DNA from 3 places in the Pseudoalteromonas sp. SR43-7 genome. Region 1 is predicted to be linked to each of the others. Evidence: predicted binding sites of a transcription regulator. Region 1 holds the regulator's gene; each other region holds the start of a gene.
What was found. Region 1 encodes LexA, which represses DNA repair genes until DNA is damaged. Its sites were predicted from a motif close to TACTGTATNNNNATACAGTA; they were not measured.

Region 1 (7,930 bases):
TATTAATAAAAAGGCAGTAATTAACCACGTCCATACAAATAAGGGCAACTTCATCCATGTCATGCCGGGGGCACGTAAGTTCACTATGGTTACAATCACATTGATTGCGCCCATTATTGAGCTAATTCCCATAATATGTACGGCAAATACAAACAATGCAGTATTATCATTACTGTATGTTGTGGACAGTGGTGCATAAAAAGTCCAACCAAATGCAGGACCCCCACCAGGCATAAATAACGATGCCAATAGGATTAAAAACGCAAACGGTAAAATCCAAAAGCTCCAGTTATTCATTCTTGGCAATGCCATATCTGGCGCGCCAATCATAAGTGGTATCATCCAGTTAGCAAGGCCTGTAAAGGCGGGCATAACCGCACCAAACACCATAATTAAACCATGCACTGTGGTCATTTGATTAAAAAAGTGAGGGTCGACCAACTGTAAACCTGGTTGAAATAATTCAGCTCTGATCACCATGGCCATTGCGCCACCAATTAAGAACATGGTCAGCGAAAAAATTAAATATAAACTACCTATATCTTTATGATTAGTTGTGTAAAGCCAGCGTTTAAAACCTTTAGCTGGGTGATGAGCATGATGAGCTTCATTGGCGTTAGGTTGTTCTACTATACTACTCATTAGTTCGCCTCCACTTTGGCATCAAGTGCTGTCTGTATTTGACTCGGTTGAATAACATCACCCGTATCATTACCCCACGCATTACGTTTATAAGTAATAACCGCAGCTAATTGCTTTATAGATAACTGCTTGGCAAAAGCTTGCATTGCCGTACCGGGTCGTCCATGGATAACTACATCAATGTGATCTTTTATATCGCCAAGCACTATCGGGCTGCCTTTAAGTGCAGGAAATACACCCGGTAACCCCATGCCAGTAGGTTGATGACATGCAGCACAATTAGCCATATATACTTGTTCGCCTAAAGTCATTAATTCTTCTTTTGGGAGGGTTTTATCAAGTAATGCGGCATCTGCTAATGCTGCTTTTTGTTTAGCCTGCTTTGCATCTGCAAGCCATGTTTTAAAATCAGCTTCAGATTTAGCGACCACCACAACGGGCATAAAGCCATGGTCTTTACCACACAACTCAGCACATTGGCCTCGGTAAGTACCTTCTTCGTTTATGTTCGTCCATGTTTCGTTTATAAAGCCGGGGTTCGCATCTTTTTTAACTGCAAAATCAGGTACCCACCAAGAGTGAATAACATCATCAGAAGTCATTAAAAATCGTACTTTTTGATTTATTGGCAGTACAAGAGGCTTATCAACCTCAAGTAAGTAGTTAGGGTTTTTATCTGCAAGATTCGCTATTTCATCTTGCGGGGTAGATAAAATAGAGTAGAACTCTACATCTTCGCCCATATATTCATAATGCCATTTCCATTGCGAACCCGTAATTTTAATAGTGAGATCAGCTTTGCTGGCATCTTCCATTGCAATAAGGGTTTTAGTGGCTGGTACTGCCATAGCAATTAAAATAACAAACGGAATTGCAGTCCAAAGTATTTCTACTTTAGTGCTTTCGTGAAATTGGGCAGGTACAGCCCCTTTAGATTTACGGTGATGAATAAGTGCCCAAAACATAATTGCGAACACTATCACCCCAATCACACAACATATTATAAATATGGTCATGTGCAGCTGATATACATTATTGCTTATATCGGTTACGCCTTTGCGCATATTGTATTGGCTGTTAGCCAAAACTGGGTGCGAAAAAACACATAATATAAGCCACAAGGTAGAGGTCAGTTTACCCATGTGACGGCTCCTTTGATGCTATTGCGAATGCAAAGCGAAGAGGCATACGGCTTAAACGCCAATTCGTTATTTTTATTTTTTTAGCCAATCTCATTTAATATTGATTGGTTTTGCTGCGCCAACAACGAGTTTGTGTATATTGTGTGTTCTCAAAACTAAAAAGCTGTGAGTTATTATTAGCTCAGCACATTAACAATTAGCTAAAAAACGAACAACAAGCAAGTTTTAGTATAAAAAACAATCAGGTGATATTGAATAATTAATAAAAAATCGGTAATCAACTGGGCAACAGAAAGTTCAAAATATGAGCAAAACAAAGGGGTTTAACGCATTCGGAGGGGGAAAATATAAGTGCAAAAAAGTTTACAGCTTAAATAGTCAGTGGGCTGTTTACGCCCTATTTTTAGTACAAATTTTAAAACAAAATGCGTACTAGTTAGTACGCATTTATAAAACTGCTTGTTTAAAAGCTATTTTTAAAGTCACATCCAATCAGCGTTTCTTATAACGCCAACGGCTAAGCCTTCAATATTAAAAGACTCATTCTCAAGATCTACTTCAATAGAGTCAAAATCGTCGTTTTCAGCATGAAGTAATACTTTACGACCCGCTTTCTCAAGACGTTTTACAGTTACGTCTTCGTCTAGGCGGGCAACAACAACTTGTCCGTTTTCAGCGGTTTGAGTACGATGTACAGCAAGTAAATCACCATCCATAATACCAATATCTTTCATGCTCATACCGTTAACGCGTAGTAAAAAATCTGCAGCCGGTTTAAACATTAATGGATCGATTTTGCAGTGACTTTCAACGTGCTCTTGCGCCAAAATAGGTGAACCAGCAGCAACACGCCCTATAAGCGGTAAACCTAATTGTTCTGGCTCTTCTTCTTCAATTAATTGAATACCACGGCTTGCACCTGGTTTCATTTTAATTGCGCCTTTTTTAGCAAGTGCTTTTAAATGTTCTTCAGCAGCATTGGCACTTTTAAAACCTAATGTTTGCGCTATTTCAGCACGTGTAGGAGGCATACCAGTGTCTTTAATAAAAACTTTAATTAGTTCGAGTATTTGAGCTTGGCGGTTCGTTAATGGTCGCATACAACTGGTTTTCCATACAGTACATTTAACTGTGAGTATATACAGTTAAATAAAAATCGCAAATTTAAATTAAGCCTTAAAATAGCTAAAGTAATTTCACTTGTGTACATTTTAGGGATATAACTAAAGCTAAGTTTATAAATGATTAAAAATGCAAAGGAGACATTATGAGTATTTGGTACCAGCCCATCACCTTAGAGCTGTGCAAGCAGTTAGAACAAGGCATTAATGGCCAAGGAACATTAATGAAAACTATGGGGATAGAAGTCACAGAAATTGGCGATGATTATTTGGTTGCCACAATGCCGGCAATTCCTGAGCATCATAACCCAATGGGCATGGTTCACGGCGGTGCTAACGTTGTACTTGCCGAAACAGTTGCCAGCTATGCCGCTAACTTTGTTGTCGATTTTACTAAATTTTACTGTGTAGGGCAGGAAATTAGCGCAAGTCATTTAAAAGCATCTCGCAACGGCACTTTAACAGCAACGGCTAGAGCGTTTCATATTGGCAAACGTAGTTCAGTATGGGAAATAAAAATTACAAATAGCCGCAATGAGCTGTGCTGCGTATCAAAAATGACCGCAGCAGTCGTAGAGCGAAGATAGTTACTTTTCGATTGGGTAAATGGTAATTTCCATACCCGCACCAATCGCAGATATACGCAATAATGTATCTGCATCTAAGGCTTGATTAAAGCACTTAGGAGAAGTCCCTGATTCAAAACCAATATCAAACGTTCTACGTGAACAGCTTAACCATTGCTTTAGCGCATTACGCGAACACGATTCAATAAGCTCACATATATGGTTTATGGCTTTATCAGGTGTGCTCACCTCACCTGTAGCTTCAATACGCGCTAGTTGACGGTATTCGTCTTTGTCATAATGTAAAATCGTCGCGACTTTTTTCAAGTCCGCCACTAGCAAACTAATATCTTGCTTTGATTCAAGCTCAAGATCTACATTTAAAAATTGAATTTCCGACATCGTTTCGTATTTATCCTCTAATAATTTCATTGCAAACTTTAACGCAGTTTTACCGTTATACCAAATCAACTATGCTCTATTAACCACTTTATATGGATATTTCGCAGCTTTTAAGTATTTTTTAGCATTTAAAGCTAGCTGGATATCAAACATCTAGCTCAATTAAACAGATAAGTCATGTTAGGAATTTAAGTGTAATCTTTTTTATTTTTAAATGATTACAGTAAGCTATAGTTTAAACTGCGACAAAATGTCGCAGTAACTTATCCTATTAATGTAATAAACTAGCCTCTAAAAATAATAAGACTAAAACATGAATAAAAAAATATTTAAGCATGCTCGCAAGTTACATAAATGGTTAGGTTATTTATTAGCACTACAAATTTTAGCATGGTTACTAGGTGGTTTAATTATGAGTGCAATCCCTCTTGATAAAGTTCATGGGGAGCATCTTGCAACACGTACTCTTAATAACCCATTTACGCAGGCTGATTATGTTGCCTCCCTTGACGATATTGCCTCTCAGGTGGTTAATCCAACACAAATAATTTTTGAGAACTTCTTAACTACACCACTTATTACTGTCTTTAGTAATAACGAGCAGCAAAGCTTCAATGGCATAACAGGCCGACCATTTGAGCCGCCAACTAAAATACAAATTACCGCAAATGCTAAAGCACACTTACTTATTGACGCTCAAGTAACAAGCGCTGTACTACTAAAGCAAGGTACGCGGGAAGTCGGATATAAAACCAATGTATGGCAGGTCCAATTTGACGACACATTTAACACAACACTGTACTTGTCAGAAAATAACGGCAAAGTTGTCACCGTTCGCAGCACGCTATGGCGAATATTCGACTTTTTTTGGATGTTACATATTATGGATTACGATGAGCGAGAGAATTTTAATAATCCACTGCTTATTAGCTTTTCAGCAACCAGTGTACTTTTTTGTTTAAGTGGAATATTACTACTTATTCAAAATATACGACTAAAACGATTTATCCGAATTAAAAATAAGAATAAATCAAAGTAGTCATATTGGTTTTTGAGAGCTAGCGCCCACTTATCAAAGAGTAAATAAGCCTAGGGCTTATTTTATTCCAAGTGCTTAAATCGACTCAAATGTCGCTTTAACATTTCGTTTTCGAAAATCAACTCATCACGCTCACCCAGCAATTGTAAAACTAAAGCTATTGCCGACCAATCTAACGAAAAGTCATGTTGGATACGGGCCGCTTTTTTAACTAAGGTCACTGCAGATACCGTAAATTGCCACTGCGTAACATGATCCCCCTCAATTGGAACCGCAATATTATGCTCAACTAGCTCATATAAAATTGCTTCGCTAATACCACTGCTCAAACATAGCTCTTTGCTAGTAAGTAAATCGTCTTTTTGTGTCACGATAATTTGCATTATGGCTTGCTCCAGTTATTACGGGGATCAAAGTGAGCTTTTTCGGCTAATTCTTCCCAAAGTTTTTTACTGGTATCATCAACAGATGCTGGATTAACAATTTTAAGCACAGCAAATAAGTCACCTTTAGCTTTTTTACTCATTAACCCCTTACCTTTAATACGTAAGCGTTGACCAGACTGACTATTAGAAGGAATAGTTAATTGGATATTACCTGTCAACGTAGGTAAATTTAGCTTTGTACCAAGAGCCGCTTCCCATGGTGCAAGAGGGACAACTATATTTAGGTTATGACCCTCAACATCAAATAATGGGTGAGGCACTAAACTAATTTGTAAATACAAGTCGCCATTTTGCCCATTCGCTGACCCTAATCCGCCTTGCCCTTTTAGTCGAATTCGTTCGCCATTTACTGAGCCTGCAGGAATTTTCACTTTAAGTGATTTTTTAAGTTCAGTGACACGGCCACTGCTGTCTCGCTGCGGTAACATAAACTCAACAGGCTTCACGGTATCAACTAAAGTCTCTTCAAGAAAAATTGGGAACTCTATTTCCACATCTTGTCCTTTTTGCGCGCGAGCGGCGTTACTTCTGCTCTGCCCGGAACGATCGAATCCACCAGCTCCGCCAAACATTGAATTAATAAAGTCAGAAAACTCTTGGTCGGTTTGAGGATCGCTTTGCTGATGATTACTTTGCGAAGAGGCATTGTTACCACCATAATGGCCTTGCTGTTGACGAGCACGATTTTGTTGGTGACGACGTAACTTGTCGTATTTTACACGTTCTTCTTTGTTATGGATGACTTCGTAAGCTTCTGCTATTTCTTTAAACTTATCTTCTGCTTGAGGCTCTTTGCTTACATCTGGGTGATATTTTCTGGCTAACTTTTTATAAGCTACTTTAACCGCTTTATCATCTGCATCAGGCGATATTCCAAGCACTGCATAATAATCAACAAATTTCATTTGCAATCCAAATCCTCATATTGAGTAAGCTTTAAGCATACTCCTTAACGTATAATCTTGTGTGGTTAAAATACGATAAATAGTAAGAAATAAATGAATAGTGAAAATAACTTTGAATAAAAAATTAATCTGGCACTTTTAGTAATATAAGTGCAGGCCTTAAGTTAACTTTATCTTTTATCTTCAAGGCTTTAAACTGCCCATTCCTGTAGTTCACATTTGTGATGGATATGACTCGATTTATTCTGGCCTTATTGGCTTGTTGTGTGTGCGTTTCGGTATCAGCCGAACAATTTACCCGTTTTTCAACGGCTAAAAGACATTTAATTAAAACCCTACCTGACAACGCCAAGAGCATTTACTGCGGCTGTGATATTAAAAAAGAAGGCAAAAAACTCGTTCCTGATCCGTCTAACTGTGGTTACATTCCTCGAAATACCCTTACCCGCTCAGGCAAAGTAAATGTGCGAGCACTACGCATTGAGTGGGAGCACATTGTTCCGGCGTGGGAATTTGGTCACCAGCTACAATGCTGGCAAGATGGCGGGCGTAAAAACTGCCGTAAAGTAAGTGCTAAATTTAGAAAAATGGAAGCTGATATAAATAACTTAGCGCCAGCTATTGGCGAAATTAATGCCGATCGCTCTAATTATCGTTTTGGTATGCTTAGCGAAAACGCCACACAATATGGCCGTTGCGAAGTAAAAGTAAACTTTAAGCAACGTGTAGTTGAACCGCCTGTTTATGCACGAAAACGTATAGCTGACACCTACGCTTACATGCAAAAAACATACGGTTTAAAAATTTCTGATAAACAGCAAAAGTTATTTAATGCATGGCAAAAGCAAGCATTCGCAGATACAAGTAGTGCGAGCAAGCTCTAAGCTTTAACACTCATTTACATTAATCAAAGTTATAAATATTGAATAAACGAGCGAGTGTTGTAATATTTTAAACAACTTATTTACAAAAAAGCCCTTACCTATGTTTAAAAATAATAAAACCACGCTTGCCATTTTCACTGCATTTGCGGGCTTTGCTTTGACCGGTTGTGGCGGCGGCGGTAGCGGTATCGACTCAGCCCCTGCAGTTACAACACCTGTTAGTAGCAGCCCAACATGGACTGCGGGTGTATTTGAACCCTCTAACGATTTAAAAAACTTTTGCGAAACCCCGCGTACGGGTAACGATCCCTTTAATAACAACGAGCCTTACCCAGATCAAGCCGGTTCTGCCCTTTACGAAAAACTCTGGCTTCGCTCTTGGAGCGACGAAACCTACCTTTGGTATGATGAGATTGCCGATAACGATCCTGAAAGCTTTGCCACAGTTGCCGATTATTTTGCCCAATTAAAAACAGAGCAGCTTACCGACTCAGGGGCAAAAAAAGATAACTTTCATTTTTCAGAACCTACTGAAGATTACTTTCAAGAAGCGCAAACGGGCGTTACTTCTGGTTACGGGATAAATTGGGCGTTTATTGGCGATACAGCCGACCGTATTTTACGCGTCGCTTATCTTGAAGATGATTCACCTGCAAGCCAAATAGGCTTTCAACGTGGTGATACTGTACTTTCAGTTGACGGTGTTAGCATTAATACCAATACAGAGTCGGGTGTAGATACGCTTAACGAAGGCTTATTTAGCCCAACTAACGGCGACTCACA
Region 2 (7,930 bases), on a different contig from region 1:
AGCCTAGCACTATTGCTGATGGCAAAAAGCACCCCGTTATTGTTAACGTATACGGCGGCCCGCATGCCCAACGAGTAACGAATAGCTGGCGCAGTAAAAACTTGTACTTTCAGTACATGGCGCAACAAGGTTATGTAATTTTTCAACTGGATAACCGTGGTTCGTACAACCGTGGTAAAAAGTTTGAAGATGCTATTTATAAACATTTAGGTGTGGTTGAAGTTGCCGATCAAATTAAAGGCGTAGAGTTTTTACGTACACTTGATTACGTTGATCCACAACGCATCGGTGTTTATGGCCACAGCTACGGCGGCTACATGGCGCTTATGACTATGTTTAAAGCGGGCGATTACTTTCAAGCCGGCGTATCAGGTGCTCCAGTAACCGATTGGGCTCTATACGATACACATTACACAGAGCGTTATTTAGGTCACCCCGATACAAATGCTAAAGGCTATGAAGACAGCGCAGTATTTCCATATGCTGATGGCTTAAAAGGCCCATTAATGATTTACCATGGAATGGCTGATGACAACGTATTGTTTACGCATTCAACTAAGTTGTTTAAACAACTGCAAGATAACGAAAAACAGTTTGAAATGATGACCTACCCAGGCTCTAAGCACAGCCTACGCGGTAAACAAGTGCAAACACACTTACATCAAACAATTACAAACTTCTTTAATCGCCATTTTGACGTTAAATAAGCAAGTAAAGTAATAACAGACTAAAGGCTGATTGATAAATCAGCCTTTTTTTTGCATTAATAGGCGTTAAGCCTAGATTAAACTCTTTTTTTAGCTACGCTTATTCTATGCGCTAAAGCGCACACTTTTTGAGGATAAATGTATGCCTAATCTACGAAGTCTTAGTATAACCCAGCGTTTTTCACTGTTAATAGCCATCGTTGTATTTGGACTAATAATACTTAGTATATCGAGCCTAACTCACCAATATAGTTCGCTAAAAGACGAGCAATACATAAAAACACAAAATGTAGTAGAAACGGCGTACAGTATAATCGAACACTATTATGCGCTTGAACAAGATAACACTCTCACTCAACAACAAGCTCAATCACAAGCACTTAATGCAATAAAAGCACTGCGCTACGACAAAACCAATTACTTTTGGATTAACAATTACCAGCCAACAATGGTTATGCACCCTATAAAACCTGCGCTTGATGGAAAAGATTTAACTAATAACAAGGACCCTGACGGCAAAGCATTGTTTGTTGATATGGTAAATATAGTTAAACGCTCTGGCGAAGGATTTATCCCTTATAAATGGCCAAAACCAGGTAAAGATAAACCGGTTGAAAAAATCGCATTTGTTAAAGGTTTTAATCAATGGCAGTGGATTATTGGCTCGGGTGTTTACCTTGATTCAATTGACGAAGCATTTAGCGAGCAACGTAACCTTATAGTCATCAGTGCAATAATTATGATTATTGCTGTTATTTTACTTAGTTACTTTATAGGTAAGAGTATTTTAATACCGACTCGCTTAGCGGCCGATATGATGAAAGACATTTCTCAAGGCGAAGGCGATTTAACCCGTAAATTAAATGAATCCGGTAATGATGAAATATCTGAACTATCACGTTCATTTAATTTATTTGCTCTAAAAATGCGAGAGTCACTTGTTCATGTAGCACAAAGTGCAAACGATGTAAGCGAACATGCGCATACAGTTGACGACTCAAGTAGAACAAGCCACTCATTTATTGAGCTTCAAAACGATAGTTCAACCCAAGTTGCAGCTGCCATGGAGCAAATGACTCACCAAATACACGATGTGAGCCGTAACGCTGAAGCCGCAGAGCAAGCAGCTAAGGATGCAGCACAAAATGCATCAACGGGTAAAAATGTGGTTGCGCAAACAATTACAGCAATAGAAACACTCTCAAGCAACATTGAAACAGTCAGCCGTGTAACAGAAGATTTAGCCAACGAGAGCCATAATATAGGCTCTGTGCTTGATGTAATAAGAAGCATATCAGAACAGACAAACTTACTGGCATTAAACGCTGCCATTGAAGCTGCTCGCGCAGGAGAGCATGGTCGAGGATTTGCTGTTGTTGCTGATGAAGTAAGAACATTGGCCAGTCGTACAGGGCAAAGTACTGACGAAATTCAAACCATGATCACTAAACTACAAGAAGGTGCAAAAGCAGCAGTAGAAGCAGTTAAATCAAGCCAAGCACTTTCAGTTTCTACTGTAGAGCAGGCGTCATCAGCCAATACTTCACTTAATGAAATAGAACGACTTGTTTCAATTATTACCGAAATGAACAGCCAAATAGCACGTGCCACAGAGCAACAAACGCAAGCTGCCGACGAGGTTAATTTGCGTATAAATGAGCTATCTCAATCAACTGAGCAATCATTAAATAATACTAAGCAGCTTACCGATGCCAGTGATAATCTCAAACAAAGTAGCGAAGGTCTTTCGAGCGTAGTTAATCGTTTTAAATTAGATTAATCGATAGCGTTCTCATAAAATGCAAAAGCCCTGAATTAACAGGGCTTTTTTATTACATGTAAGTTTTTAGCTTACAAACAATAACGTGCAAACAAGCTCGTTACTGATGCAGCTGTTGGCTTACCATGCTGCCAATCACCGCCTTCAACACCGCTACCTGCTATATCCATATGAACATAAGGTAGAGGCTGTGCAGAGTCATTACCGTGCTTATCAAGCCCACCAACAATAGCCATAAACGCCATAGGGAACTGATGTCCACGAGCAGTAACGGCAGATGCTGCGTTATTGCTAGATAAAACATCGTCAGCTAGCGTACGTGGTTTAATAAAGTCGTAGTCTTCACGGCGTGAACGCGATACTTCAGCGCCATCGGCCCACAAATCTCCAAGGTCAGCTATTTGACGTGAGACACCAGCACTACGAGCTGGACCATTTTCAACATACGCACCGTAAGGACCCATTGCACGTGCCGCATGACCCGTTAATGTAGCAACAGTAAACAGCGTTGGGTTAATCTCACCTTTAGCTAAATCTTTCATTTCGCTAAGCAGGTCGCCCATTGCTAAACGCCCTTCTGCATCGGTATTACCAATACGTACACGAACACCTTCACGGCTAGTAATAATTTCATCTGGCACAAAACAATCTGAGCCAATAGAGTTGCGAACAACAGCTAAGTACGATACCACTTTAACGCCTTTAGGCTGATAATCAGCAACGGCTTTCATAAAGCCCGCAACAGAAGCTGCGCCGCCTTTATCACGACTCATGCCTGCCATATGGCCGCCTACTTTTAAATCTGCACCGCCTGTATCGTATACAAGGCCCTTACCTACAAACATAAGTGTGCGAGTAATTTCGCCCTCTGGTACATATTCAAGCTTAACAACACGTGGGTGATGGCGCTCAACTGCATACGATGCGCGAGCAACAGTACTTAGCATTGGGTAGTTTTTATCAATAGCTGCAATATCATCAATTACGTCAACTGCAATGTTTGAGCCTTTAAACAATTCAACGCAGTAATCAGCAAAACGTGGGGGAGCCATACGCTCAGGTTCAGTGCCACACAGGTCACGCGCTGCATATTGGCCAGCTGCAATTGCATTAACAGCTTTAATAGTTTGCTCGCTTGCGCCAACTAAACCAATCTGTGTAATTGGTTCAATGCTTTCACCGTGATATTCACGCGCTTCTAATGGCTGCCATAAGGCTTGGCAAGCGCCTAAATAAGCAACTTCTAAAGCATGCTGATAACGGCTATCGCCATTTAAATTTGTTAAAAATAATGCAGGGTTAACACTGCCCGACGCTTTTGCTTCGTTAATTGCTAATTTAGCAGCATCAAAATAACGACGCACGTCGTCGTAATCTCTATTTAACGGACCGGTTGGCGCAAGTACAACGCGCTTGTTTTCAATTACTAATAAAGTAACTTGCTTACCGATGCGAGAATCTACGTTTGCTTGAGCTAAAATAGCATCACGTAATGAGTTATTTGGTAACTGAGAAAAGTCATTACTAATAATAATAAGCGCATCATGAGATGTGCATTCAAGGCTTGCACTAACCGCTTGAGGGTATGCCATAAATAAGGTCCTGTTAGAAAACATAAGCCCCTATTATCGTCGATTTAAATATTGAAGACCAGTAAGGAGCGATGAGCTAAACACATAACCTATCAATAAATGGCAACTTGGAGTTACAGGCTTTACAGCTTAATCGAGAATACTAAGTTGGAAGTTTTGCTCTGGTTCGTTTTTAATGCCAACGCCTATGCCAAGTAATCTTACAGGCTGTTGTAGCCCACGCTGGTAAGCCTTAGTAAGTAGTTGAACAAATATTTCTGTATTTAGCTCGTGATATACCTGATCGGCTGAGGTCACTACAAAATTTGCAAACTTCACCTTAACACTCAATTTATTAATACGGTTTTGTAACTGCTGTTTATTTAGCCTTAAAACTAATTCCTCTAACAATCTTGGCAGCTCATCTAAGCACTCTTGCAAACTTGTTTTGTTGTACTCGTAGGTATGTTCAACACTCAGCGATTTTCTTATACGATCTGTGGATACTTTACCAACATACTCACCTGCACATTTTTGATAAAGCGAAACACCAAAATTACCCACATGTTGCTGCATCCAGTTAACGCCTTTTTCACGTACATCCTTGCCAGTATATAAGCCTTTTAAATTTAGCTTTTCGAGCGTTACTTTGCCCACTCCTGGAATTTTCCCCAGCGGTAATTGCGCTAAAAAGTCATCAACCTCATCAGGCAAAACGACAAATTGACCATTCGGTTTGTTTTCGTCACTGGCTATTTTGGCAATAAATTTAATCGGTGCAATACCTGCTGATGCAGTGAGCCCTGTAGCATTGTAAATATCGGCTCTTATTTGCTGTGCAATAAGTGTGGCACTGCCTTTACATGCGGTGCTGTCTGTTACATCTAGATAGGCTTCGTCTAAAGAAAGGGGTTCAATTAAGTCTGTGTAGCGGCTAAATACTTCACGTATTTGGTTTGAAGCTTCTTTGTATACAGCCATGCGCCCTGGGACAATAACTAAATCGGGGCATAATTGTTTAGCATGATAGTTCGACATAGCCGATCGTACGCCATACTCTCTAGCTATATAGTTAGCGGTTGAGAGCACGCCTCGTCGGCTATTGCCTCCAATAGCAAGCGGTACACATGCAAGTTTTGGATTATCTCGCATTTCTACTGCTGCATAAAAGCAATCCATGTCTATGTGAATAAACTTTTTCATCACCACAATAATAACTGGTTATTTATACAGTCATTATTATAGAATCAAATGTGATAAGCAAGCCTAGGGCCTGTTTATCTTTCGAGGTTAAATTTGCAGCAGTATGTTTGGTATTTAGGCAAGGCAGAGCCTATGTAGTGTGGTTATTCCCCATAAATAGGCGATAACGTAGCACAAATGCCAAACATACGCTGCCCGAAGGGTTCTGCCTAGGGGCAATTTACTCTTTGTTGCCTACATGGATGTAGGTAAGGGGCGTGAGCAGGACGCGGAAGCTTTGCTCGGTTTTTACTTAGCCCACTAGGTCACAAACCTCGCGCCGCGATTAAATAGCCCCTAGATTGAACAAATTTTAATCCTGAAAGGTCTACAGGCCCTAGTTAACGATTAAAAAAAGTGTTTATTGTCCTCTGACCTCTTATAACCACGTAGCCAATACATAACCTCAAATAAAAATCCTGCCAACATTAAAATGATAGCGCCAGATTCATTCCCCATCGCGTAACAGGTAAAAGAGGCTATAAAAACCAAACAAGCTAAGGACCAATTAATTATATTCTGCATATTTTTACCTTTGTGTGTGTTTTTGTGTGTCTGTGTAATTTAACTGTAGACCTAAAATTAAACAGGTACAATCATCTTATAAAAAAACATGCCATTAATTATCTTGAGCTCGTAACCCCATGTTGATAATCTAAGTACTTTAAAAATCAAGGGCCAATAAATAATGCAAACGTTTAAAGATCAGCACCCTATTCATACCGATATCACCATAGCATGGGCTGATATGGATGCGCTACAACACGTAAATAATGTAGTGTATTTACGTTACTTTGAAATAGCCCGAATCGACTTTTTAAATAAAATAAACCTGTTCGACACAATAAGCCCAAATGGTGTGGGCCCGGTAATAAGCGAAAATAACGTTCGCTATAAACGTCCAGTAACTTTTCCCGACACACTCACTGTAGGCGTTACAATTACAGATCTTAAAACAGATCGCTTTACCATGAACTACACCGTTTACAGCCATGCACAAAAAGCAATAACGACTACGGGTGCATCTAAAGTTGTAATGTTTGATTTTACTACAGGGCAAAAAGCCCCAATCTCCGAGCCTCTTTTATCGGCTTTAATCAGCCATGCTCAAAACTAATTTAGTTAAGGAATTTTTATGCAATACAACCCACTAGGTAGCAGTGGCGTAAACGTATCTCGAGTGTGCCTAGGGAGTATGACATGGGGTAAACAAAATACTCAAAGCGACGCTGATGAACAAATAGCCTACGCGCTAGCGCAAGGCGTAAACTTTATTGATACAGCCGAAATGTATGCTGTACCTCCTTCGCCAGAGACCTATGGTAAAACCGAGGAAATTATTGGCAATTGGCTATCGCGTAATCAGCAAAAGCGCAGCGATGTGGTACTAGCTACAAAAATTGCAGGCAATGGATTATCGTGGGTACGTGATGGCGGCAATATTACTCGCCAAACAGTAATAGAAGCCGTGGATGATTCACTTAAGCGACTTCAAACAGACTACATTGATTTATATCAACTACATTGGCCAAACCGCTCTACCCCTCACTTTGGCAGACAATGGCCCGGCACTCTTAAATTTACCGACGTAAATACACAAGAGCAGCAAGCTAGTATGCTTGATATTCTAGAAGGCCTTAATGAATGTGTTAAAGCAGGTAAAATTAAGCACTGCGGTTTATCTGACGATACGCCATGGGGTATAAGCCAGTTTTTAAGTTTGGCCAAAGAGCATAACTTACCGCGAATGGTATCTATTCAAAATGAGTTTAGCTTAGCGCACGCTAAAGACTGGCCGTATTTAATAGAACAATGTGTACACGAAGATATTGCCTACTTACCGTGGTCGCCTTTAGCAGCCGGTTTATTAACGGGTAAATATCTAAATGGAGCTCGCCCTGAAGGCTCTCGTTGGACCTTCATGCAGCGTAACGGTATTTTTAGAGATACACCCAATGCAGAGCAAGCAACTAAGCAGTATGTTGAGCTGGCTCATGCAAACAATATTACTCCAGCACAACTAGCCTTAGCATGGTGTAACCAAGTAGATGGCGTAACTTCTTCAATTATTGGGGCAACATCTATAGCTCAATTAAAGGAAGATATAGACGCATTTAGCATAACGCTAAACGACGAAATTCTTAGTGAGGTTAACACCATATTTAGAAACCATCCGATGCCTTATTAAGCATGTATGAGTTAAAAGCGGCCTTGAATGAGGTTGCTTTTAACTAAAATATTTGACCCTACTACAACCAACACTATACTTTTATTAAGTTTTCTTAATTCAACGAACACTTATCAATGCTGAAAAACGGATACTATGCATTTTGCTTATTAATTGTATTTAACGCGCACGCCGTTGAGCAAAAAGTACAGCCTCTAGAAGAAATTATTTGGCTGCAAAGTTACACGCCCCCTTTTCATATAGCTAAAAGCGAAAGCGCACCACAAGGCGGAATTTGCGACAACCTAACCGAGCAACTCATCAGAACCATAACTGATGTAAAACATACTCGCTTAATTGTTCCTCAGCAGCGTATAAATAAATATTTAAATGAAGGAAAAAACGTATGCTTCCCGTGTGTTATTTATAAAAAAAATAATAACCAACAACTTAACTACTCAAA
Region 3 (7,930 bases), on a different contig from region 1:
TTTCTTTGAGCCCATATTTACCTTTTATGTATTTCCATTTATTTAGGTAATCGCAATGAAAGTGCTTATTTCGGGGCATCCACTTATGTGGTGGCTGAGCGCCTTTAGATTGGTTTGCGTTGTCTTCTACAGCTAAGAGATTTTCAAAGTCGTTGGCAAATGCTCTTCTTTGATCTCGAGTCCAGTATTTACCCCCCATTTCATGGGCATGGGCTAAAGGTACAATATGGTCTATGTCGATATCTGAGGCTTTATAAAATGTTTGAGCAGTGTATGGGTCTATCCATTCACCCCAAGAAACGTTGCAGGGCTTATTTCGTTTAAATTTAACTGGTGACTTTGAATCTCTAATGAGTATTTCAGCTCTTGCATCCTGGCAGTCATTATCGGCATCAACCCAATGTGGCCAATCTTTTCTATTATAAGTAAGCGAGCCAATTGCGAAGCCTTTTGGCACTGGTTTAATTATATTTGGCGAACTGGATGTTGGCTTGCTTTTACTGCTATGGCAGTGATACTCGTTTCGCTTTTTATCGTTATGGCAACCCTCTGAATTCGTTCGACCACTGTGAGCTGAGGCACTACTGGAGGCCATCAAAGTTAGTATTAATATTAGCGCTTTCATTAAAATTCCTTATACCTGACGTTATTTAACCAATAACGTCACTGTCTAAAGCTATGGTTGATAAATATACAATAACCGATTTAATTGCATTTTATAATGGGGATGTCTGACCAACGTGTTGTGTAGTGAGGTGATAAGAAAGCACGCTTCATATTCCACGTTTGTGTAAGCTTTTCACTGCCGATTGATAAAGTGCCCACGCCATATCGTTTATTTATAGCATCTAAGCACTCCATCATCCTTGGTTTATCTTCACTGACAGAGAACATGTCAGCTTGTTGGAATATCTCACTCTCTAATTCTATTGCACCAATACCGCAGCGATAAAAGCGCGTATTTACTTTAAAAATATCATTTATGACGTCAGAGACGGCTTTAGCCATAACACTGGTATCCGATGTCGGTATGGGAAACTCATATAGAAGTGATTTTTTATAATAAAATTCTTCGTGAGGTGAGCTGGCAGCAAATATAACGATACGTTTTGCTAAAGAGTGCTGATCCCTCAGTTTGCGGCCAACAATGGCAGCATGCGTAACGAGAGCTGATTTTAGTGTTGTTATATCACAGACTCTTTCACCAAAGCTTCTTGTAGAGTATATCTCTTTTTTATTCTGCTTTACTTCATCCCAACTTAAACACGCGATACCGTTTAATTCGCTGACTGTTCGCTCAACGACAACACTGAACATTCTTCTCATGGCCTTAGGATTTTGGCAAGCGAGCTCCCAAGCTGTGTTAATCCCCATGAATTTAAGTTTCTTTCCTAAACGGGAGCCTATGCCCCATACATCAGTGACATCCATTCGCGTCAGTATTGCTTGGCGAGAATGCTCATCGTTAATAACTGCAACACCGTTATAGCCGGACAGCTTTTTAGCTGCATGGTTGGCGGCTTTAGCTAGCGTAGGTGTCGTACCAAACCCAACACCAACGGGTAGACCGGTTTCACGCCAAACAGCACGGCGTATTGTTTGTCCATAGTCGGCCCAATCATCAATGATTTTAGTGAAGCCAGTAAAACGAAGGAAAGACTCATCGATACTATAAACATAGTGGTCATCACAAAAGCGGTTTATAACCGTCATCATTCGATCGCTCAAATCAGCATACAGCTCATAGTTTGATGAGCGAACAACCACATTATGTTGTTCTAGGTAGTTTTTAACTTTGAAGTAAGGCTGAAATTTTGGAATGTTCAGCTTTCTGGCAATAGGGCATATGGCGCAAATACACCCATCGTTATTTGTTAGAACCACAACTGGTTTAAAGCGAATAGAGGGGTCAAAGACCTTTTCTGCACTCGCATAAAAAGCAACAGCATCTACGAGGGCAAACATCGACTCAGCTCGGCTTTATTCTTATGAAGACGAATGCTCGAAGTAACAACACCTTCTAATTTAAAGTCATCATTTTCAGAGATATAAACAGACTGATAGTTTTTAGAAGCAGAAATGAGTAAACGGTTTTTTTTATCTATTATTTTACACACAAAAGTCCCGTTATAACTCGCAACAATCACATCGCCAGTACTCACATTTTCAGCTCTATCTACAACGAGTAAGTCACCATCGAAAATCCCTACATCTTGCATTGATTCACCCGATGCTAAACCGATAAATGTCGCATTAGGGTGCTTTATTATGAGTTCATCGAGTGAAATTCCAAGCTCTGTATATTCTGCTGCAGGAGACTCAAATCCTGTAATACCGGCCTCTATAAAAATTGGAATAACAAACATACGCACCTCTACACTGTTTATTTGTACAGTATAATTCAGCTTGCAACGCTTACCAAGAAATTTAAATGTTAAATGAGAGCTTAACTAAGCTAATATCGTTCTTACTTCAGCAAAACAATGAGTTATCGAGATATCATCTTTAATGAGGTGTCACCGTTTCGTGAAAACTATTCTGTGGAATAATCTTAATTAAAGACTGGCCTAAAAGCCTATTTAGTTATTAATATAAAGGCGGTTTTTTGAGCAAACTATAAGAAAGCGGAAGAGGGGTAAACTCGTTTTTGCCCCAAAACGTGTTGAGGCGAATGCCTCAAAAGAGCGATAAGCGGACATTAAAAAGTTAAATTTATTCCTGCTTATTTGAGTAGAAGGCTAATTTTGTGCGACAACATTATTAAACGCCGTTTTAGTGTGTTATGAACCGCTAAAATGGTGTTCAATAAGCTGTTATAGGGCTAGATGATTAACCTACCCTCAGTGAATAATTAAAAGGATGAGTTATGGATAACCTTAAAGTACGTCTTGAAAACTGTTACGGTATTTCTTCATTAGATGAAGCTTTTGATTTGTCGAATGCCCGAGGAAAAGCTAAAGCTTACTCAATCTATGCCCCAAATGGATTGATGAAAACATCGTTTTCTAGAACTTTTGATGCTTTATCAAAAGGTGAAAAACCAAAAGAAGAGCGTTTTAATCGCCAAACAACTTGTATTGTTGAAGTTGATAATGTCGATATCCAAAAGGAACAAATATACGTTCTTAAATCTGAAATAGAAATAAACTCTGATAATGAAGCTGTAACGAATATTCTTATTAATCAGGAAAGTAAGGCTAGATATGACTCATTAATTTCAAATATTAATAAGCTGAAATCAAAGCTTGGTACATCACTCCAAAAAAAATCAAAAATAAAAAAAGATGATGTCGAAAATAAACTGATAAATGACTTTCACGCAGATGATTTTGTAAGAGCGATAGAGTTAGCAAAAGAAATTGTCATTGGAGATGATTTAGGAAGTTTTATTTATAATGATATCTTTGACCCTAAAGCTATTGCGATATTAGAGAGTCCTGAATTTTTATCAAAATCTAATGAGTTTAATCAACGATATCAAGAGCTTTTTAATCAGACAGGTTCTATTTATAGTCGCGGAGTTTTTAACCCTGTAAAAGCTGATACTTCTTTTAACACCTTAAACAACCAAGGGTACTTTGCAGGTGGGCATAAAGTTCACCTAAAAGGTGATGCTTCTTCAATTGATTACGAAGAGCTTCAAGAAAAGATGAAAATTGTGCATGAATCAATCGACAGTGATGCTGAGCTTAAAAAGTTAAGAGGTAACTTATCTAAAAATGCGCAAACTCAAGCGTTGATTTCATTATTGGAAAGTATTTCCGCAACAGAAGTTGATTTGCTTTTACATAATGTTAAGCCTGAGAATCAAGTAGAATTCAAGAGGAGCTTGTGGGCTTTTTATATTCAAAACAGTCCAGATACTGACGTATTTCTAGAAGCATTCTCTGCCAATCAGACTGAGCTACGACAAATCGAATTAGACGCAGCAACAGAAGCACCGAATTGGTCTAAAGCTATAGAGCTTTTTAATAACCGCTTTGTGGATATGCCATTCACTTTGTCACTATTCAACCAAGTTGAAGCTGCTTTAGGAAAAGATAAAGCAAAATTAAAATTCACGTTTAAAGATGGTGATGATCGAATAGATTGTACCAGAAGTGAAATAAAGTCTTTAAGCCAAGGAGAGAAGCGTGCACTCTATCTTCTTAATTTTATCTTTGAAGTCGAAGATAGAAAAAGGAAGTCAGCGCCAACACTTTTTATTATTGACGACGTTGCGGATTCTTTTGACTATAAGAATAAGCATGCAATTGTTCAATATCTTGAGGATATATCAAAAGTAGAGTATTTTTCACAATTAATTTTGACCCATAATTTTGATTTCTTCAGGACTTTATCAAATAGCTTCGTACATTATGAAAGATGCTTAATGGCTAGTAGAACGGCTGATGGCATAAAACTATCAAAAGCTGAAGGTATAAAAAATTATTTTATTGGTAAGTGGAAAGAGCACATAACAAGTAGTGATTTTATCTTATGCGCAACTGTACCTTTTACAAGAAATCTTCTTGAATACATAAAAGGTGAAGATGATCCTGACTACTTAAAGCTGACTAGCTTGCTTCACTGGAAAGAAGATACCTCCCAAATCACAATTGGGGAGTATTATGAAATTTATAATCGATTATTTGGCACAACCTACCCAACTAACAATACAAATTCATTTAAAGAATTACTATTTTCTAAAGCTAACGAGATCAAGAATAGGGCCAATCACGATGGCCTTAATTTAGAGGATAAAGTTCTTTTATCAATTGCTATTAGAATGACTTCTGAAATTTTTCTTATTGAAGAAATGCGTAAAATAAAAGAAAACGACGCTTATTGGTGTCAATCAAAGAATCAATTTGGCGCATTAATAAAGTCATATGTAAAAGAATTGCCAGATAGTAATGCTATCAAAACCCTTGAGAAAGTTAGTATTACTGTCAGCTCTAATATTCACCTTAATTCTTTTATGTATGAACCGATATTAGATTTAACTATTGAACACTTGACCACGTTGTATTCAGAAATATTAGAGTTAGAGTCTGCTGTGTCTGTTCCCCAAGAAAGTGAGCCAGCCCTATAACAACACGCCCTGAGGTGGACGACTAGTAAAATTTAGCTATTAATTGCAAATTTTAAAAGTGGTGAGCCTCTGCGTTTTAATGCTGCTAAATACGTTGATTCATCGTAGGGTGTATTCGTTTTCCAACACCTAAATACAATCCTTATCCATTTAAATGCCAGTGATCTAATAATGCTGTTGTGCGGCTTACCCTTGGCTTTTTGTTGCTCATAATACGCTTTAGCCCAAAATGAATAACGAATAGAAAAGCCTGCCCATTCTACAAATGTTTGCCTTAAAAAAGTGGGGCAACTATAACGCCAATGAGTCCACATCTTTTGACCACTGCGCTCAATAATAGGCGCTATACCCGCGTACTTTTGAAGCTCTGCAGCATCATTGTAACGCGCACGATTACTTCCAAAAGCAACAAGTAAACGTGGGGCGAGTTGTGGACCTGCACCGGGTAAGCTATCAAATATCTTTTTATCCTGCTGGGCTTTATAAGCCGATTTTATTGCTTTATCGAGCTTTTCAATACCTTTTAATAACACTTTAAATTGCGTAATAAGCACTTCAACGAGAATTTGATTAGGCACAATGACGCCTTCATCCAGAGTTAATGGCATTGAATTCTTAATACTGTCTAATCGTGCATTATTGACCGTGGAATAGTGTGAGTTATGACTCTCAAAAAAGTCGAGTAAAGTCTGTTTTCTTGCTTTTTTAACCGCAGTGAGTGACGGCCACTTCTGAATGAAGTCGCAGAATATATACGTGTCCTTTTCTTTAAACCATTCAAGTACCTGTGGGTAATAATTCTTTAATGTCGCTGTTATTTTATTGGATAAATCGACACTGTCTTGCACTAAACTTCGGCGATATTCAACAAGCTGAGACAGCGTTCGCATAGCTGCTGACTTTGTAGTGGTCAATAAAATTTGGCCACAGTTTTATAAGTAGCGCAAACAATGCCGCTAGGATACGAGAAATGATGTAACGGCAAATATGTACTATTTCAACTTAGAACGGTTTCATACACCGAATGGTGACCTATCGGCAGTAGAATATGAGCAAAGATCCTTAAGAAGCCCTGATTTGATTTCGCAGAACTTGGATGTACTTTTAATTAATCTAAGTTAAGTTTATACATCAATCTTGGTGGCATTATGTCTTCAAATTCACAATTTAACGCATTAGCTAGCTTGTATAATGTTTCTAACTTAATATTCACATTACCTCTTTCCATTTTTCCATAGTTACCACGCTCTATACCTACATAGGCGGCAAAACCTTCTTGCGAATAGCCTGCTTCTTTGCGTTTTTCACGTAGTTTTTCACCAAAATGTTTAACTAAATCACTCACCTGATTTTCCTCAAGGCAAAATGATTAGATTTTCATGTTGAGCGCTTAACTACCACGCCCTATAATACCCATTATTATAAGAAGTTTATTAGGATTTACTTTGAAATTTGACCCTCTCGTAGCTCAAATTATTGTTGCACCAAATTTTAATAACTTTACAACAAGTGATGTCCGCTCGGCGTACTTAGCATTAAAAAGTGATTCTTCTTTAGTACCTACAGCCGTTAGGCGAAATATATATGCTGAATTGCTCAAGCTTGTTAAAAAAGGCTGGTTGAAAAAGGTGGTATCAAATAAAAAAGGATTTACACGATTCAATAAAACAAAGAGCTTTAACGTTGAGGCAATTACTCACTTAGCTAGTGCCATACCTATTGCAACAACAGAAAAGGCAGATGATAAACACGCGCTGTTACTTAGTAAGTTAAACCATTACAAAGCCGAGCTGTTATTGAATATGGGGGAGTCTGAGGCATATAAAGAGCTTTATTTGGAGTCACCCGAACTGGTAGATGAACTTCAGCCACAATACAACAAAGCGAGAGACAACAATACAAGAATACTTGGCAAGATTAGAGCGATTGAAGGCTTATTGAAGCAAAATGAAGAAATAGAGAAAATATGAAACTAAGACTATGGCAAACCGAGTGTATTAATTTAGCGCTTACACAATACCAGAGCGGCAATAGCCACTTTTTAGCCTTGGCAACTCCTGGGGCGGGTAAAACCTTAATGGCCTCAGAATTAGCCGATCAATTATTAAAAAACAATATGGTCGATTTAATCATTTGTTTTTCACCGTCGTCTATTGTTTCTCAAGACTTTAAGGAAAGCTTACAGCTAAAAACGAATGAACGATTTGATGGGCTTATTGGCGCTAAAGGTAGAGCTTTAACCTATCAAAGCTTACAGTATTTAGATGTGCACTTTTGGCAGCTATTTGAACGATATCGTGTTTTTGTAATATTTGATGAAATTCATCATTGTGCTGGCTCTAATATGGACAATGCCAATGCATGGGGTGAACAGATAATACTTAACATTCAAAATAAAGCACAGTACACATTAGCCTTAACAGGCACTCCTTGGCGCTCTGATGCTGCACCTATTGTTCTTTCATCTTACCAGCTGCCTAACAACAAAATAGCGTGTGACTACGTTTACGGGCTTTCAGAGGCTATTGTAGATAATGTGTGTCGGGTTCCAAAAATAGTAGCTGTTGATAATAACCATATTACAGTTGTAGATGACGTTGAAACCAAAACATTTAACTGCTTTAAAGCGTTATTAAACTACTCTGGCGTTTCTTATCAAGAAATTATTGAAAATGAAGCGGTAATAAAATACATAATTTCTTCCGCTCAAAAAAAGCTTATCTCATTTAGATTGATAAACCCCGATGCAGCGGGGTTGATTGTTGCATCGTCTGTTGAGCATGCCCATCAAATCTCTATGTTAATGCGAACTCACTTTGACGAGGATAGCACTGTTGTAACCTACCGAGAAAATGA

Region 2: dinB (DNA polymerase IV) is a predicted target of LexA. The motif match lies at 5,274-5,293, and genes of this name have one in related genera.
Region 3: H5087_RS05005 (LexA family transcriptional regulator) is a predicted target of LexA. The motif match lies at 2,378-2,397, and genes of this name have one in related genera.

What each region holds. Positions count from the first base shown of each region.
Region 1 covers NZ_JACJDY010000020.1:9,407-17,336, reverse strand. Annotated here, with positions in the region: gene ctaD (cytochrome c oxidase subunit I) at 1-642, opposite strand, end outside; gene coxB (cytochrome c oxidase subunit II) at 642-1,784, opposite strand; gene lexA (transcriptional repressor LexA) at 2,267-2,884, opposite strand; gene H5087_RS14825 (PaaI family thioesterase) at 3,052-3,492, shown strand; gene H5087_RS14820 (hypothetical protein) at 3,493-3,873, opposite strand; gene H5087_RS14815 (hypothetical protein) at 4,187-4,912, shown strand; gene H5087_RS14810 (chaperone modulator CbpM) at 4,975-5,295, opposite strand; gene H5087_RS14805 (DnaJ C-terminal domain-containing protein) at 5,295-6,263, opposite strand; gene H5087_RS14800 (endonuclease) at 6,494-7,147, shown strand; gene H5087_RS14795 (S41 family peptidase) at 7,248-7,930, shown strand, end outside.
Region 2 covers NZ_JACJDY010000027.1:27,286-35,215, forward strand. Annotated here, with positions in the region: gene H5087_RS17435 (S9 family peptidase) at 1-707, shown strand, start outside; gene H5087_RS17440 (methyl-accepting chemotaxis protein) at 850-2,487, shown strand; gene H5087_RS17445 (leucyl aminopeptidase family protein) at 2,559-4,079, opposite strand; gene dinB (DNA polymerase IV) at 4,209-5,261, opposite strand; gene H5087_RS17455 (thioesterase family protein) at 5,989-6,417, shown strand; gene H5087_RS17460 (aldo/keto reductase) at 6,436-7,488, shown strand; gene H5087_RS17465 (ABC transporter substrate-binding protein) at 7,605-7,930, shown strand, end outside.
Region 3 covers NZ_JACJDY010000004.1:213,085-221,014, forward strand. Annotated here, with positions in the region: gene H5087_RS04995 (HNH endonuclease) at 1-625, opposite strand, end outside; gene H5087_RS05000 (Y-family DNA polymerase) at 706-1,965, opposite strand; gene H5087_RS05005 (LexA family transcriptional regulator) at 1,950-2,366, opposite strand; gene H5087_RS05010 (hypothetical protein) at 2,867-5,074, shown strand; gene H5087_RS05015 (transposase) at 5,107-5,964, opposite strand; gene H5087_RS05020 (helix-turn-helix domain-containing protein) at 6,183-6,419, opposite strand; gene H5087_RS05025 (hypothetical protein) at 6,520-7,044, shown strand; gene H5087_RS05030 (DEAD/DEAH box helicase) at 7,041-7,930, shown strand, end outside.